Regions from separate parts of the Mesorhizobium sp. P3_B5 genome, predicted to be linked through region 2. Evidence: riboswitches for the same ligand, from Rfam matches in the RefSeq annotation. Region 2 holds a riboswitch; the other holds the start of a gene.
What was found. A riboswitch is a leader RNA that binds a small molecule or an ion and turns the genes downstream of it on or off. The one in region 2 is predicted to bind cobalamin.

Region 1: linked by a shared signal. The riboswitch ahead of AC1DVW_RS06395 (aromatic ring-hydroxylating oxygenase subunit alpha) and the one ahead of AC1DVW_RS18610 (DUF1636 family protein) in region 2 are both predicted to bind cobalamin.

The regions. Positions count from the first base shown of each region.
Region 1 is NZ_JBFUGR010000002.1:290,353-296,983, forward strand. It holds gene AC1DVW_RS06390 (FAD-binding oxidoreductase) at 131-1,225, opposite strand; gene AC1DVW_RS06395 (aromatic ring-hydroxylating oxygenase subunit alpha) at 1,249-2,496, opposite strand; cobalamin riboswitch at 2,613-2,814, opposite strand; gene AC1DVW_RS06400 (DUF680 domain-containing protein) at 3,322-3,522, shown strand; gene AC1DVW_RS06405 (DUF680 domain-containing protein) at 3,582-3,818, shown strand; gene AC1DVW_RS06410 (ABC transporter ATP-binding protein) at 3,897-5,009, opposite strand; gene bglA (beta-galactosidase BglA) at 5,041-6,631, opposite strand, start outside.
Region 2 is NZ_JBFUGR010000006.1:410,832-417,462, reverse strand. It holds gene cobN (cobaltochelatase subunit CobN) at 1-290, opposite strand, end outside; gene cobW (cobalamin biosynthesis protein CobW) at 309-1,346, opposite strand; gene AC1DVW_RS18610 (DUF1636 family protein) at 1,349-1,780, opposite strand; cobalamin riboswitch at 1,820-2,023, opposite strand; gene AC1DVW_RS18605 (winged helix-turn-helix domain-containing protein) at 2,053-3,252, opposite strand; gene AC1DVW_RS18600 (NADH-quinone oxidoreductase subunit A) at 3,585-3,950, shown strand; gene AC1DVW_RS18595 (NuoB/complex I 20 kDa subunit family protein) at 3,941-4,522, shown strand; gene AC1DVW_RS18590 (NADH-quinone oxidoreductase subunit C) at 4,528-5,133, shown strand; gene AC1DVW_RS18585 (NADH-quinone oxidoreductase subunit D) at 5,143-6,333, shown strand; gene AC1DVW_RS18580 (NADH-quinone oxidoreductase subunit E) at 6,334-6,631, shown strand, end outside.

The DNA.
Region 1 (6,631 bases), on a different contig from region 2:
GCGATCACCGGTCGCTGCGGTTCGCCTTGCCCTGGAAAAGCGTCTAGCCACTTGGCCGTTCTTTGGCAAGACGGAGCGCCGGCCAGGGTCAGGCCGGCATGCAAAGGCAAGCGGCCAATCCGCGGTCCTGTCAGGCCTCGATCTCGAGCGCCGACAGCGGCCGCGAGCAACAGGCAAGGATAAAGCCGTCATCGATCTCGTGATCGAGAATGCCGCCATTGTGGCTCATCTCGACCTCGCCTGAAACCTTCTTCACCTTGCAGGTTCCGCACAGGCCGAACTCGCACGCTGCAGGGATTCTCACACCAGAAGCGCGCGCCGTCTGCAGCACGGTCTGGCCGGCAACGCATTCGGCGTCGACATCCGAAAGCGAGAAGCGAACCGGCGTAACAGTGTCGGCAGGCACTTCGATCCCAGCCGGCGATGTGAACGGAGCCGGGACTTCTTCCACAGCGGGAGCCGCAAAACTCTCCTGGTGGTAATAGGCCATGTCGAAGCCGGAGGCCTCCAGCATCTGCCGCACCGCGCGCATGAACGGGTCCGGGCCGCAGCAGAAGATTTCGCGCTCGCGGAAGTCCGGCGCCAGCAGCGGCAGCCGGATCGCGTCGATCCGCCCCATATGACCGAACCAACCCTCACGGCTGGAGCGCTCCTCGATCATGAAGCCGAGCGACAGGCCCGGCATGCGGCTTCCCAGCAGTTCGAGTTCCTTGCGGAAGATGATCTCCTCGGGCCGCCGCGCGCAGTTGACGAAGCCGACATCGGTCCATGGCGCGCAGTCGTTCAGCCAGCGCAGCATCGACATCATCGGCGTCACGCCGGAGCCGGCCGAAATGAACAGGTATTTGGCCGCCGGGTGGCTGTGCAGCGAAAAGTCGCCCGCCGGCCCATAGGCCTTCACGTGAACGCCGGGCTTCAGATGATCGAACATCCAGCGCGTGCCGATGCTGCCGGCCTGGGCTTTCACCGTCACCGCGATCGAGAACGGCCGCGACGGCGACGACGACAGCGTATAGGTCCGCATCAAAGGGCCCTCAGTGGTCGGCAGTTCCAGCGTCACGAACTGTCCCGGCTTGTAGCGAAACCATGTCTGGTTGTCGGAGCGGAAGGTGAAGGTCTTCACCTCCGGCGCCTCGTCGCTGACGCCGATCACTTCCAACACCTGCAGCCTGTCGTTCCAGGGCGCCATCTCGTCGAGATGGCGGTAGAGCCCGAGGTCCGTCATCGCATTCATCCCTTCACCCTTTCTCAGGCAACGCTGCGCAGCGCGGGCCGGCCGCCCTCGGCAAGGCGCGGTCCGATGAAGCGGGCATACCAGTCGACGAACTGGATCACGCCGCCCTCATGCAACTCCGAATAGGGGCCAGGCTCATAGGCCGGCGACAGGATGCCGAAGGCGTTCTCCTCGACGATGCGCCGGTCCTGGTCGTTGGTCTCGGTCCAGACATGGGTGAGCTCGGCAAGGTCGTAGTCGACGCCTTCGACCGCATCCTTGTGGACCAGCCATTTCGTCGTCACCGCCGTCTCCGTGGCGCTGATCGGCAGCACGCGGAAGGTAACGGCGTGGTCGATGAGGATGTGGTTCCAGGTCGTCGGGTAGTGGTAGTGCATCAAGGTGCCGATGCGGTCGGCCGAAACGCTGTCGGAAAGGTTCTTCTTCACCGCGCGCTTGCCGTTCATCGTATAGCTGACGGCATCGCGCAGCAGCGGCGCGCGGGTGGCGCGAAACTGTCCGGCGGTATCGATGCGGAACTTGCTCGGCAGGCCCGCCGCCTCGCATTTCGCCCAGTGCGCCAGCATTTCCGGGTCGCTGTCGGCACCCTGCACGCCGGTGACGGTCGGTGCTTCCGGGAAAGTCTTGCACAGTTCCGGATGGTTGCCGGCGCAGTGATAGCACTCGCGGTTGTTCTCCCAGACCAGCTTCCAGTTGCCCTTCTCGACGATGGTCGATTCGAAGGCGACCTTTGCCTCGCGCAGCCGGTGCGGCAACAGATAAGGCTCGATCATGGCGCGCATCGGCGCGAAGTCCGCCGGCTCCCTGGCCAGGCAGATGAAGATGTAGCCGCCGACACTTTCGCACGCCACCGGCTTCAGGCTGAACTGGCTCTTGTCGAAACCCTCGGCCATCTGCCTTGCGAACAAAAGCCTGCCGTCCAGTTCGTAGGTCCACTGGTGATAGGGGCAGACGAGCTTGGCCGCAGTGCCTTTCTCTGCGTTGCAGACGCGGCTGCCGCGATGGCGGCAGGAATTGTGAAACGCGTTGATCTTGCCTTGCTGGTCGCGGACCAGCACCACCGGATAGTCGCCGACCTGGGCGGTGATGTAGCTGCCCGGCTTCGGCAGTTCGCAATCATGACCGATGAACAGCCAGTCGCGATACCAGATCAGCTCCATGTCGAGCTTGAAGTAGTCGGGATCGGTATAGAAGGGCTGCTCGAGCGAGTAGCCGTCCCTACGGCTGTGCAAGAGCCTCAGCATGTCGTTGCGCGCATCCATGTCCTGTCCTCATCTTCAAAGGACTGAACTTGGTGGTGATGGAGGAAAGACCGATCGCAATCCGGCGACAAGGCCGGCATGCACCATCCACCTCTTGACCGCCCACCGCGATCAGTCGAGTCTAGCTATTTCGGGCTGGTTTCCGGGCTCTGGAGTGTCCTTGCGGACGGTCGCGACACCTTCCCAGGCCTGTGGCCCAGTGGTCTCCCGTTGCGACTTGAACTCCACCACCGTTGCGGGGGCAGCGCCGGGTTTTGACCGGCTTCCCAATTCTCCGCTTCATCGTCACGAAGCGGCACCTGAGATGCCATCATCTAATCACGACAGCGGCCGCGCCATCGGCATGAAAGCGACATCGCATCCATGCAGCGCGACACCATAGGCGAAATGCACCGGCCAGGATTTGTGACGCGAACCCAGCCTTTCACCGGCCGTGACCCGCCCGCTTCGCGCATCGGATTCGACCTGCGGCGGCGCTAAAAACAGTTAACGGTTTCGAAAAGTGACTATTAGCAGTTTCTAAAATCGAACCGAACGGTTCGTTTCTGTTGACAGAGCGTGCAGGACGGTGTGAACGCTGGTTTGCCAATTCGTCAGCTGGCTCACGGGCGGCACAGCATAACGAATTGAAAATATTCACTAAAATAGAAAGTGTAGGAGGCTCTGGTACAATTTCAAGGTGCAGAGCCATGGTCCACGCGGAACAACTTCGTGATTGGAAACAGGCGCTGGCCTCACCCACATCGGGGCTGTCCGAACGATGCGAATTCCTTCCAAGACACGCCGCTAGACGGACTGATGAACTAAGATACTGGAGTACTAAAAATGAAAAAGATTGTTCTCACTGCCGTCGCCGTTCTGGCCATCACCGGCAGCGCCTTCGCCAATGGTAGCGACCACTTCGGCGCCAACCAGGCCGTCCCGGCTGTCGACAGCTCGTACACCGCTTCCATTCAGAAGTCGGCTCCGGCTGACAAGCAGCCCGTCGTTCAGGGCAGCGACCGTAACCTCTTCGGTCACAACTAAGCCGATCCCGGCAAAATGCATTGCCGCTTGCTGGAATACGAAAATTCAGGAGACTTAAAATGAAGAAGATTGTTCTTGCCGCCGCCGCCCTCATGATTGCCGCCGGCAGCGCCTATGCCCACAACGACAGCGTTGGCGGGACCGACATCAGCAAGCAGGCGACCGTCAACGTCGACAACACAAAGACGTCTTCGGTACGCGACACCGGCTCGCCGGTTTACAAGCTGCTGAACTCGTCGGGTGACGTCCAGAAGTCGGCCCCTCAGGGCAGCGACCGGAACCTCTTCGGCCGCTAAAAGCCGAAGTCGATCTCCAGAAAAAAGAGCGGCGGGCCAGGCCCGCCGCTCTTTTTTGTTGATACGGACCGGTCGGCCTCAAGCCGCCTTTGCTTCCGGCTTGTGCAGTGCGAAGGAATGTCCGTCTGCATCGAAGATATGCAGGTCACCGCCATCGGCGCTCAGCCGCAGCGTCGCCCCGCGCTTGACCTCGACATTGCCGGGCAGCTTGGTCACCAGCGGCAGGTCGGCGCGGCCGATGTCGACATAGATGAGCTGAACCTCGCCGAGCTGCTCGACATAGTCCACCTTGCCCTCGAAAAGATAATCGGCGCCGGTGGAGACCACCAGATCCTCCGGCCGAACACCGAAGCTCACCGCAGCGCCCTTCGCTGAAGTCGGCGTGGTGATTGGCACTGTCGCCTTGCGGCCGCCGACATGGCTGACGACAGTCGAATTGCCGGTTGTTTCGATCGTCGCCGGCAGGATGTTCATGGCCGGCGAACCGATAAACTGGGCAACGAACAGATTGCCCGGTTTCTTGTAGAGGTCCATTGGCGTGCCGACCTGCTCGATATGACCTTCCTTGAGCACCACGATGCGGTCGGCTAGCGTCATCGCCTCGACCTGGTCATGGGTGACGTAGATCATCGTCGTGTTAGGCATCGATTCCTTGAGCTTGGCGATCTCGATGCGGGTGGCGACGCGCAGTGCCGCATCAAGGTTGGACAGCGGCTCGTCGAACAGGAACACTTTTGGATTGCGCACGATCGCGCGGCCGATGGCGACGCGCTGGCGCTGGCCGCCCGACATCGCCTTGGGCAAGCGGTCGAGATATTTGGTCAGCTGCAGGATTTCCGCCGCCTGGCGCACGCGCCGGTCTATCTCGGCCTTGTTCTCTTTGCCGATCTTCATCGAGAACGCCATGTTGTCGTAGACGGTCATGTGCGGGTAGAGCGCGTAGGACTGGAACACCATGGCGATGCCCCGCTTCGACGGCGGCACGTCGTTGACCACCTCGCCGGCGATCTTGAGCTCGCCGGAGGTGATTTCCTCCAATCCGGCGATGGACCGCAGCAAGGTCGACTTGCCGCAACCCGAAGGGCCGACGAAGACGATGAACTCGCCCGACTTTATGTCGAGATCGATGCCGTGCAGAATGTGCAGATTGCCATATGATTTTTTCACTTGTCTTAGCGTGACATCGGCCATGATTTCCTCCCAGTGAATTCTTCTAGCAAATTCAGTCGATACGCCCGAACCAGGCGCCGTAGCCGCCAAGACGGATAGAGCCGGCGCCAGTCTGTCCTGAAAACCCGTGCCCCGGTAATGGCTGCAGCGCGCGGCCGCCGAGATCGATGTTGGCCAGCCCTGCGCCGAGATTGAAGACGCAGACGATCTGCTCGTTGCCTTCGCGCCGCGTGAAGGCAACCGTGTCGCCCTCGCTTTCGATGAACTCGATATCGCCCTTGGCCAGCGCCGGATGCAGACGGCGGAAAGCCAGAAAGCGCCGGTAGTGCTCGAGCAGCGAGCTGTCGTCGCCCTGCTGCACGTTGACCGCTTGCGAAAGGTGTTTTCCCGGCACCGGCAACCAGGGCTTTGCCGAGGAGAAGCCGGCATTCTTGGCCGTGGCATCCCACACCATCGGTGTGCGGCAGCCATCGCGGCCCTTGAACTCCGGCCAGAAGCGGATGCCGTAAGGGTCCTGCAGATCCTCGAATTGCAGCTCGGCTTCGCCGAGCCCGAGCTCTTCGCCCTGATAGAGGCAGACCGAGCCGCGCAGCGACATCAGCAGCGCCGAGATGACCTTGAGATAGGCGGTCTCGTCGGCCTCGCCGGCGGCCCAGCGCGACGCCGGGCGCATCACGTCATGATTGGAGAAAGCCCAACACGACCAGCCATCGCTGGCGACCTTGCCGAAGGATTCCAGCACCGAGCGCACCTTTGCCGCGCTGATCTTTTCGGGCGCCAGGAAATCGAACGAATAGCACATGTGCACGCGCTTCCCGCCCGCGGTGTAGGCCGCCACAACTTCCAGGCCGCGCTGCGAATCGCCGACCTCGCCGACCGCGGCGGTTGCCGGATATTCGTCGAGAAGCGCGCGGAAGCGTTCGAGGAAAGCGAGGTTTTCCGGGCGGCTCTTGTCGTAGAGATGGTCCTGGTAGTTGTAGGGGTTGACCGCAGGAGCGGTCTGGTCGTTGCGCTCTTCCGGCGGCAGCGGCGGATTGTTTTCCAGCCCCTGGCTGTGGAAGTAGAAGTTGATGGTGTCGAGGCGGAAGCCGTCGACGCCGCGCTCCAGCCAGAAGCGGGTGACCTCGAGCAGCGCGTCCTGGACGGCACGGCTGTGGAAGTTGAGATCGGGCTGCTCGGCCAGGAAATTATGCAGATAATATTGCTGGCGACTGGTGTCCCACTGCCAGGCCGAGCCGCCGAAAATCGACAGCCAGTTGTTGGGTGGCGTGCCGTCGGGCCTGGCGTCGGCCCAGACATACCAGTCGGCCTTGGCATTGGTGCGGCTTGAGCGGCTTTCCTTGAACCACGGATGATTGTCTGCGGTATGCGACAGCACTTCGTCGATCATCACCTTGAGGCCAAGCCTGTGCGCCTCGGCGGTCAGGGCGTCGAAGTCGGCCAGCGTGCCGAACATCGGGTCGACGTCGCAATAATCCGACACGTCGTAGCCGAAATCCTTCATCGGCGACTTGAAGAAAGGCGAGATCCAGATGGCATCGACGCCGAGCGAGGCGATATAGGGCAGCCTGCCGATGATGCCCTTGAGGTCGCCGATGCCGTCGCCGTTCGAGTCCTGATAGCTGCGCGGATAGATCTGGTAG
Region 2 (6,631 bases):
CAGCCATAGCGCCACCAGTCGTAACCGCCGAGAATGCGAACCAGGATGACCTTGGCGTGTTGGGCTACACTGTCGACCCACAGGTCGACGGACATCGGATGGCGCAGGTCGCGCAGCGCTGCCAGCCGCATCGAGGGCAAACGGCCGGCATCGGCCTTCCATGCCGCCGCCAGTCCGGCAAGATCGCTGTCGGTGAAGGACAGCGCCACGATATCCGCCGGCGTCTGCCGGAGATCGACAGGCTCGGCGAGATCGTCGAGCGAGGCGGATGTGGTGGTGAGGATGTGCATCGCGGCTCGTGCCTGAGATCAGCCGGCGAGTATACGCTCGATTGCCGGGCGGTTCAGCCCCTTCAGGCCGATGACGACGAGGCGCGAGCGACGGTCATCGGCAGCAGTCCAGGCGCGGTCGTAATAGTGATTGACGCGCGGCCCGACAGCCTGCAGCAAGAGCCGCATCGGCTTGCCACCGACATCGACGAAGCCTTTGACGCGCAACACGTTTTCCTGCTCCGCGGCAGTGGCGACGCGCTTTGCCAGCTCGTCCGGACTGGCGATCGAGGCAATGTCGACAATGAACGTGTCGAAGTCGTCATGTTCGTGGTCGAATGCGCCGTCATGATGGGACTTGCGGTTCTCGATGTCGTCTTCGACGGCAAGGCCGAGCCCGAGCAGGACCGAGGGATCGACTTTGCCATGCGAGGTCGGCACGATCTTCACGGCGCGGGCGGAGTGTTCGTTGATGATGGCGTTGGCGCGGGCCGAGCCGGCGGCGTCCATCAAATCGCTCTTCGACAGGATGATCAGGTCGGCGCAGGCGATCTGGTCCTCGAACACTTCCTCGACCGGGTCGTCATGGTCGAGCGTCTCGTCCTTGGCGCGCTGCGCCTGCAGGGCGTCCATGTCGTTAGCGACACGGCCCTCGGCCAGCGCCGGGCCGTCGACCACGGCGATGACGCCGTCGACAGTCACCCGGCTCTTCACTGACGGCCACTGGAAAGCCTGGACCAGCGGCTTGGGCAGCGCGAGGCCGGACGTCTCGATCAGAATGTGGTCGACCCTCGGCGTCAGCGCGAGGATCTGGTCGAGTGCGGGCACAAAATCGTCGGCGACGGTGCAGCAGATGCAGCCATTGGCGAGTTCGACGATGTTTTCCTCGGGGCAGGTGTCGATGCCGCAGCCTTTGAGGATTTCGCCGTCGATGCCGATGTCGCCGAACTCGTTGACGATGATGGCAATGCGTTTGCCGCCGGCGTTTTCCAGGAGATGGCGGACCAGCGTCGTCTTGCCGGCGCCGAGGAAGCCGGTGACGACGGTGCAGGGAACGCGGGAGAGGTTGGCGGTCATAGTCAGTCCTTCAGCATGTCGAGGGGAGGGATGCGGGCAACGAGGCCGCGCTTGAGGGATTCGGGCCGGCCGCGCCACGGAATGAGGCCGTCGGTCGAGGTGGCGAAGAGTTTGGCGCCGGTGACGAGATCGGCGCCGCTGCTCGCGGTCAGGTCGCCGAAGACATAGCTCCAGCAGCCGTCGCGCAGGATCGCTGCGCTGAGGCGGCGCTTGCAATTGCCGAGGCATTCGACGGTTCGGATGCGGATCTTGTCATCCGCGGCGGCGCGGCGCGTGTCGTCGGCCAGCAATTCGCCGGCGCGGGGATGGGCGTCGGAGCCGGTCTCGTCACGACAGGAGGCGCAGACGATGACGGTGACGCCGGCCAAGGCATCATCGTTGCCGCCGGACAAAATATCCGCTGTTTCAGCCGAAAAACTGCTGTCGCGTTCCAAATCAGGCTCCTTGCCCGGAAAACCCGCCAGGCGATCGGATACTTTATGTCCTAGACGGCAGGTCTCCTGGCTCGCGGGTCATCGCCTTGGGTGCCGCCTTCCCGGTGTTACCCAGTGGTTTTCGGCCCAGGCTCTTCGCTTACAGTTGCGGGGACAGCCGCGGATTTGGGATCGAAATCCCGCACCGCATTCCCTCTTGGCCCCTCCCTTTGAAGAGAAGAGACCGTCTGGATCGGATTTAGGCTTGTGTATGCAGGCGTGTCAACGCGCGTCTACGACGCGGTGATGTCGGCGAGCGGCTGTCCGAGGTCGCCGGCTGGCGTCACTTCAATGCGCTCCAGGCCGAGCCAGCCCTGCATCAGTTTCAATTCCTCGAACAGTTCTGCGGCAGTCTCAGGCGGCGCGCCGGGCTCGGCGTAGGCGGCGTGGACGCGCAGCACGCTGGCGGGACGGTCGGCCTTGAGGTCGACGCGGGCGACGATGCGGTCTCCCAGCAGGAAGGGCAGGACGTAGTAGCCGTACTGCCGTTTGTCGGCCGGCGTGTAGATCTCGATGCGGTAGCGGAAGTTGAACAGGTTTTCAGTGCGCGTCCGCTCGAAGACGACCGGATCGAAGGGCGCCAGCAAGGCCCGAGCCTCAATCCGGCGCGGCAAACGGGCGTCTTTGTGCATATAGGCCGGCTTGTCCCAGCCCTCGACGCGCATAGGCAAAAGTTCGCCGGTCTCGACCAGTTCCTCCAGCCGTCCCTTCATGTCGGCCGGCGACAGGCGGAAATAGTCGCGCAGGTCGCTTGCTATCGCGATGCCGTGGGCGCGGGCGGAGATGCGCAGCAATTCGCGATGCGCATCCTCGGCGGCTGGCACCGGCAGATCGAGGATCGCCTGTGGCAGCACGCGCTCCGGCAGGTCATAGAAGCGCTCGAAGCCGCGGCGGTGTGCCGTGGTGATGCGGCCGGCCCAGAACAGCCATTCGAAGGCATGCTTGGCATGGCTCCAGCCCCACCAGCCGCCCGAGCCTTTCTGGCCCTCGAGCGCCGAGGCAGCAATCGGACCCTGGTCGACGACGTGGCGATAGATCTCTTCGATATAGGCCGCGTGTTCGCGGCCCCATTTTGCCAGGCCCAGATACATCTCGCCGCCGCTCTCGGCCCGCTGCATGCGCCAGCGCATCAGCGGGTATGTTTCGACCGGCAGGAAGGAGGCTTCGTGGGCCCAGTATTCGAAGACCGTGCGCTTGCGCGTCACGGCGGCGTTGTCGAGCAAAGTCAGCGGGTAGGGGCCAAGGCGCGAATAGAGCGGCATATAGTGAGCGCGCACCACGGCGCTGACGGAATCGATCTGCAGCAGGCCGGTGCGGGAAAGCACGCGGGCGAAGTGCCGGCGGTCGGGCGTGCTGGTGGGGCGGGTATCGTTGAATCCCTGGGCCGCAAGCGCGATGCGGCGAGCCATGGCGAGCGAGATCTTTTCCTTCATGGGAGACGAGACTCTGATGATTTTCGAGCAAATGGAGCCGATGATTCCGGGTCATGCTAGCAGGGTTTTGGCGGGATCCATGTCAGGAGAGAAAAGTGGAGTAAAAAGTGAAGGAAATCAAACAGGAGCGGAACGGACCAGTTTCTCTCGAAGTGCCGTCCAGCACCGTCTTTTGAACAAGGTTTGACTTGCTTCGCCGAAAGCGCTGCGCTAACCCTCGCCGCGTTGCAGCATAGGCACTTAAAACGGTTCAGCGGTTAAACTGTCACGCTTCCGCATTGAGGTTCGTTGCTGTAATCAGAGTGGATTGGCCGCCAACGGGAAGCTGCTGCATGACCGCACTTTTGAGTTCGTACCTGCCCATCGTCCTGTTCATCGGCGTGGCTCTGGTCGTCGGCCTGGCGCTGCTTGTGGCGCCGTTCCTGGTGGCCTACCGCAGCCCCGACCCGGAAAAGCTTTCCGCCTATGAGTGCGGCTTCAACTCGTTCGACGATGCCCGCATGAAGTTCGACATCCGCTTCTACCTGGTGTCGATCCTGTTCATCATCTTCGATCTGGAAGTGGCCTTCCTGTTTCCGTGGGCGGTCTCCTTCTCGAAAATCGGCATGCTGGGCTTCTGGTCGATGATGGTGTTTCTGGCGGTGCTGACCATCGGCTTTGCCTATGAATGGAAAAAAGGAGCGCTGGAATGGGATTGAGCGACAGTTCCGGCACGCTCGTCGCGCCGAAGCCCAAGGGCCTGATCGATCCCAACACCGGCCGGTCGGTGGGGTCTGACGATCCGTTCTTCCTCGAAATCAACAACGAGCTGGCCGACAAGGGCTTTCTCGTCACTTCGACCGAGGCGCTGATCACCTGGGCGCGCAGCGGTTCGCTGATGTTCATGACCTTCGGTCTCGCCTGCTGCGCGGTCGAGATGATCCACACCTCGATGCCGCGCTACGACTCGGAGCGGTTCGGGGTTGCGCCGCGCGCGTCGCCGCGCCAGTCAGACATCATGATCGTGGCCGGCACGCTGACCAACAAGATGGCGCCGGCGCTGCGCAAGGTCTACGACCAGATGCCGGAGCCGCGCTACGTCATCTCGATGGGCTCCTGCGCCAATGGCGGCGGCTACTATCACTATTCCTATTCGGTGGTGCGCGGCTGCGACCGCGTCGTGCCGGTCGACATCTATGTGCCCGGCTGCCCGCCAAGCGCGGAAGCGCTGCTTTACGGCATTCTTCTGCTGCAGAAGAAAATCCGCCGCACCGGCACAATCGAACGGTAGGCCCAATGAGTGCATCCCTGAGCGAACTCTCGATCTATCTGAGTGAAAAGCTGGCCGGCCGGATCGGCGAAGCGGTGTTTGCCTATGGCGAACTCACCGTTGCTGTCGAGCCGGGCAATCTGATCGAGGTGGTGACCTTCCTGCGCGACGATGCGCGCTGCCAGTTCATCTCGATCATCGATGTCTGCGGCGCCGACTATCCGTCGCGGGCCAAGCGCTTCGATGTCGTCTATCATTTGCTGTCGCCGAAGCAGAATGTGCGCATCCGCTTGAAAGTTCAGGCCGACGAGGAAACCTTGGTGCCGTCGCTCACCGGCGTGTTCCCAGGCGCCGACTGGTTCGAGCGCGAGACCTACGATCTCTATGGCGTGTTGTTCTCCGGCCATCCCGATTTGCGCCGGATCCTGACCGACTACGGTTTCGAAGGCCATCCGCTGCGCAAGGATTTCCCGCTGACCGGTTTCGTCGAGGTGCGCTACGACGACGAGGCCAAGCGCGTCATCTACGAGCCGGTGGAATTGAAGCAGGAATTCCGTAATTTCGATTTTCTCTCGCCATGGGAAGGGACGGACTACGTCCTGCCGGGCGATGAAAAAGCCAAGACGAATTGAGACGCCAGCATGGCTGAAACCTCCGTCCGCAATTTCAACATCAACTTTGGACCTCAACACCCTGCGGCGCATGGTGTTTTGCGGCTGGTTCTTGAGTTGGACGGCGAAGTCGTCGATCGCGTCGATCCGCATATCGGGCTGTTGCATCGCGGCACCGAAAAGCTGATCGAGCACAAGACCTACCTGCAGGCGGTGCCCTATCTCGACCGGCTCGACTATTGCGCGCCGATGAACCAGGAGCATGCCTTTGCGCTCGCCACAGAGCGGCTGCTCGGCATCGACGTGCCGAAGCGCGGCCAGCTGATCCGCGTGCTCTACTGCGAAATCGGCCGCATCATGTCGCACATCCTTAATGTGACGACGCAGGCGCTCGACATCGGCGCGCTGACGCCGCCGCTATGGGGTTTCGTCGAACGCGAAAAGCTGATGGTGTTTTATGAGCGCGCCTCGGGTTCGCGCATGCATGCCGCCTATTTCCGTCCGGGCGGCGTGCACCAGGACCTGCCGCAGAAGCTTGTCGAGGACATCGGCAAGTGGATCGACCCGTTCCTGAAGTCGCTCGACGATCTCGACGCGCTGCTGACCGGCAACCGCATCTTCAAGCAGCGCAATGTCGATATCGGCACGGTGTCGCTTGCCGACGCCTGGGCCTGGGGTTTTTCCGGCGTCATGGTGCGCGGCTCTGGCGCTGCCTGGGATCTGCGCAAGTCGCAGCCCTATGAATGCTATTCGGAGATGGATTTCGACATCCCGATCGGCAAGAACGGCGACTGCTACGACCGCTATCTGGTGCGCATGGAAGAGATGCGCCAGTCGGCGAAAATCATGCGCCAGTGCGTCGATCTTCTGCTCGGCAAGGAACTCACCGGGCCGGTGTCGAACCTCGACGGCAAGGTGGTGCCGCCGAAGCGCCAGGCGATGAAGCGCTCGATGGAAGCGCTGATCCATCACTTCAAGCTCTATACCGAAGGCTACCGCGTGCCGGCTGGCGAGGTCTATGCGGCCGTCGAGGCGCCGAAAGGCGAATTCGGCGTCTATCTGGTCTCCGACGGCTCCAACAAGCCCTATCGCTGCAAGCTGCGCGCGCCCGGTTTTGCGCATCTGCAAGCCATGGACTTTCTGTGCCGCGGCCACATGCTGGCCGACGTCACCGCCGTTCTCGGCTCCCTCGACATCGTGTTTGGTGAGGTCGATCGTTAAATGTCAGTCCGCCGTCTCGCAGAAGCAAGCGTCCAGCCAGCCTCCTTCGCCTTCAACCGGGCGAATGCGGCAGCGGCCAAGCAATGGATCAAGAAATACCCCAAGGGCCGCGAGCAATCCGCGATCATCCCCTTGCTGATGTTGGCGCAGGAGCAGGAAGGCTGGGTGACCAAGGCGGCTATCGAGACCATCTCCGACATGCTCGGCATGCCCTATATCCGAGGGCTGGAAGTTGCGACCTTTTACACGCAGTACCAGCTGAACCCGGTCGGCACCCGTGCCCATATCCAGGTCTGCG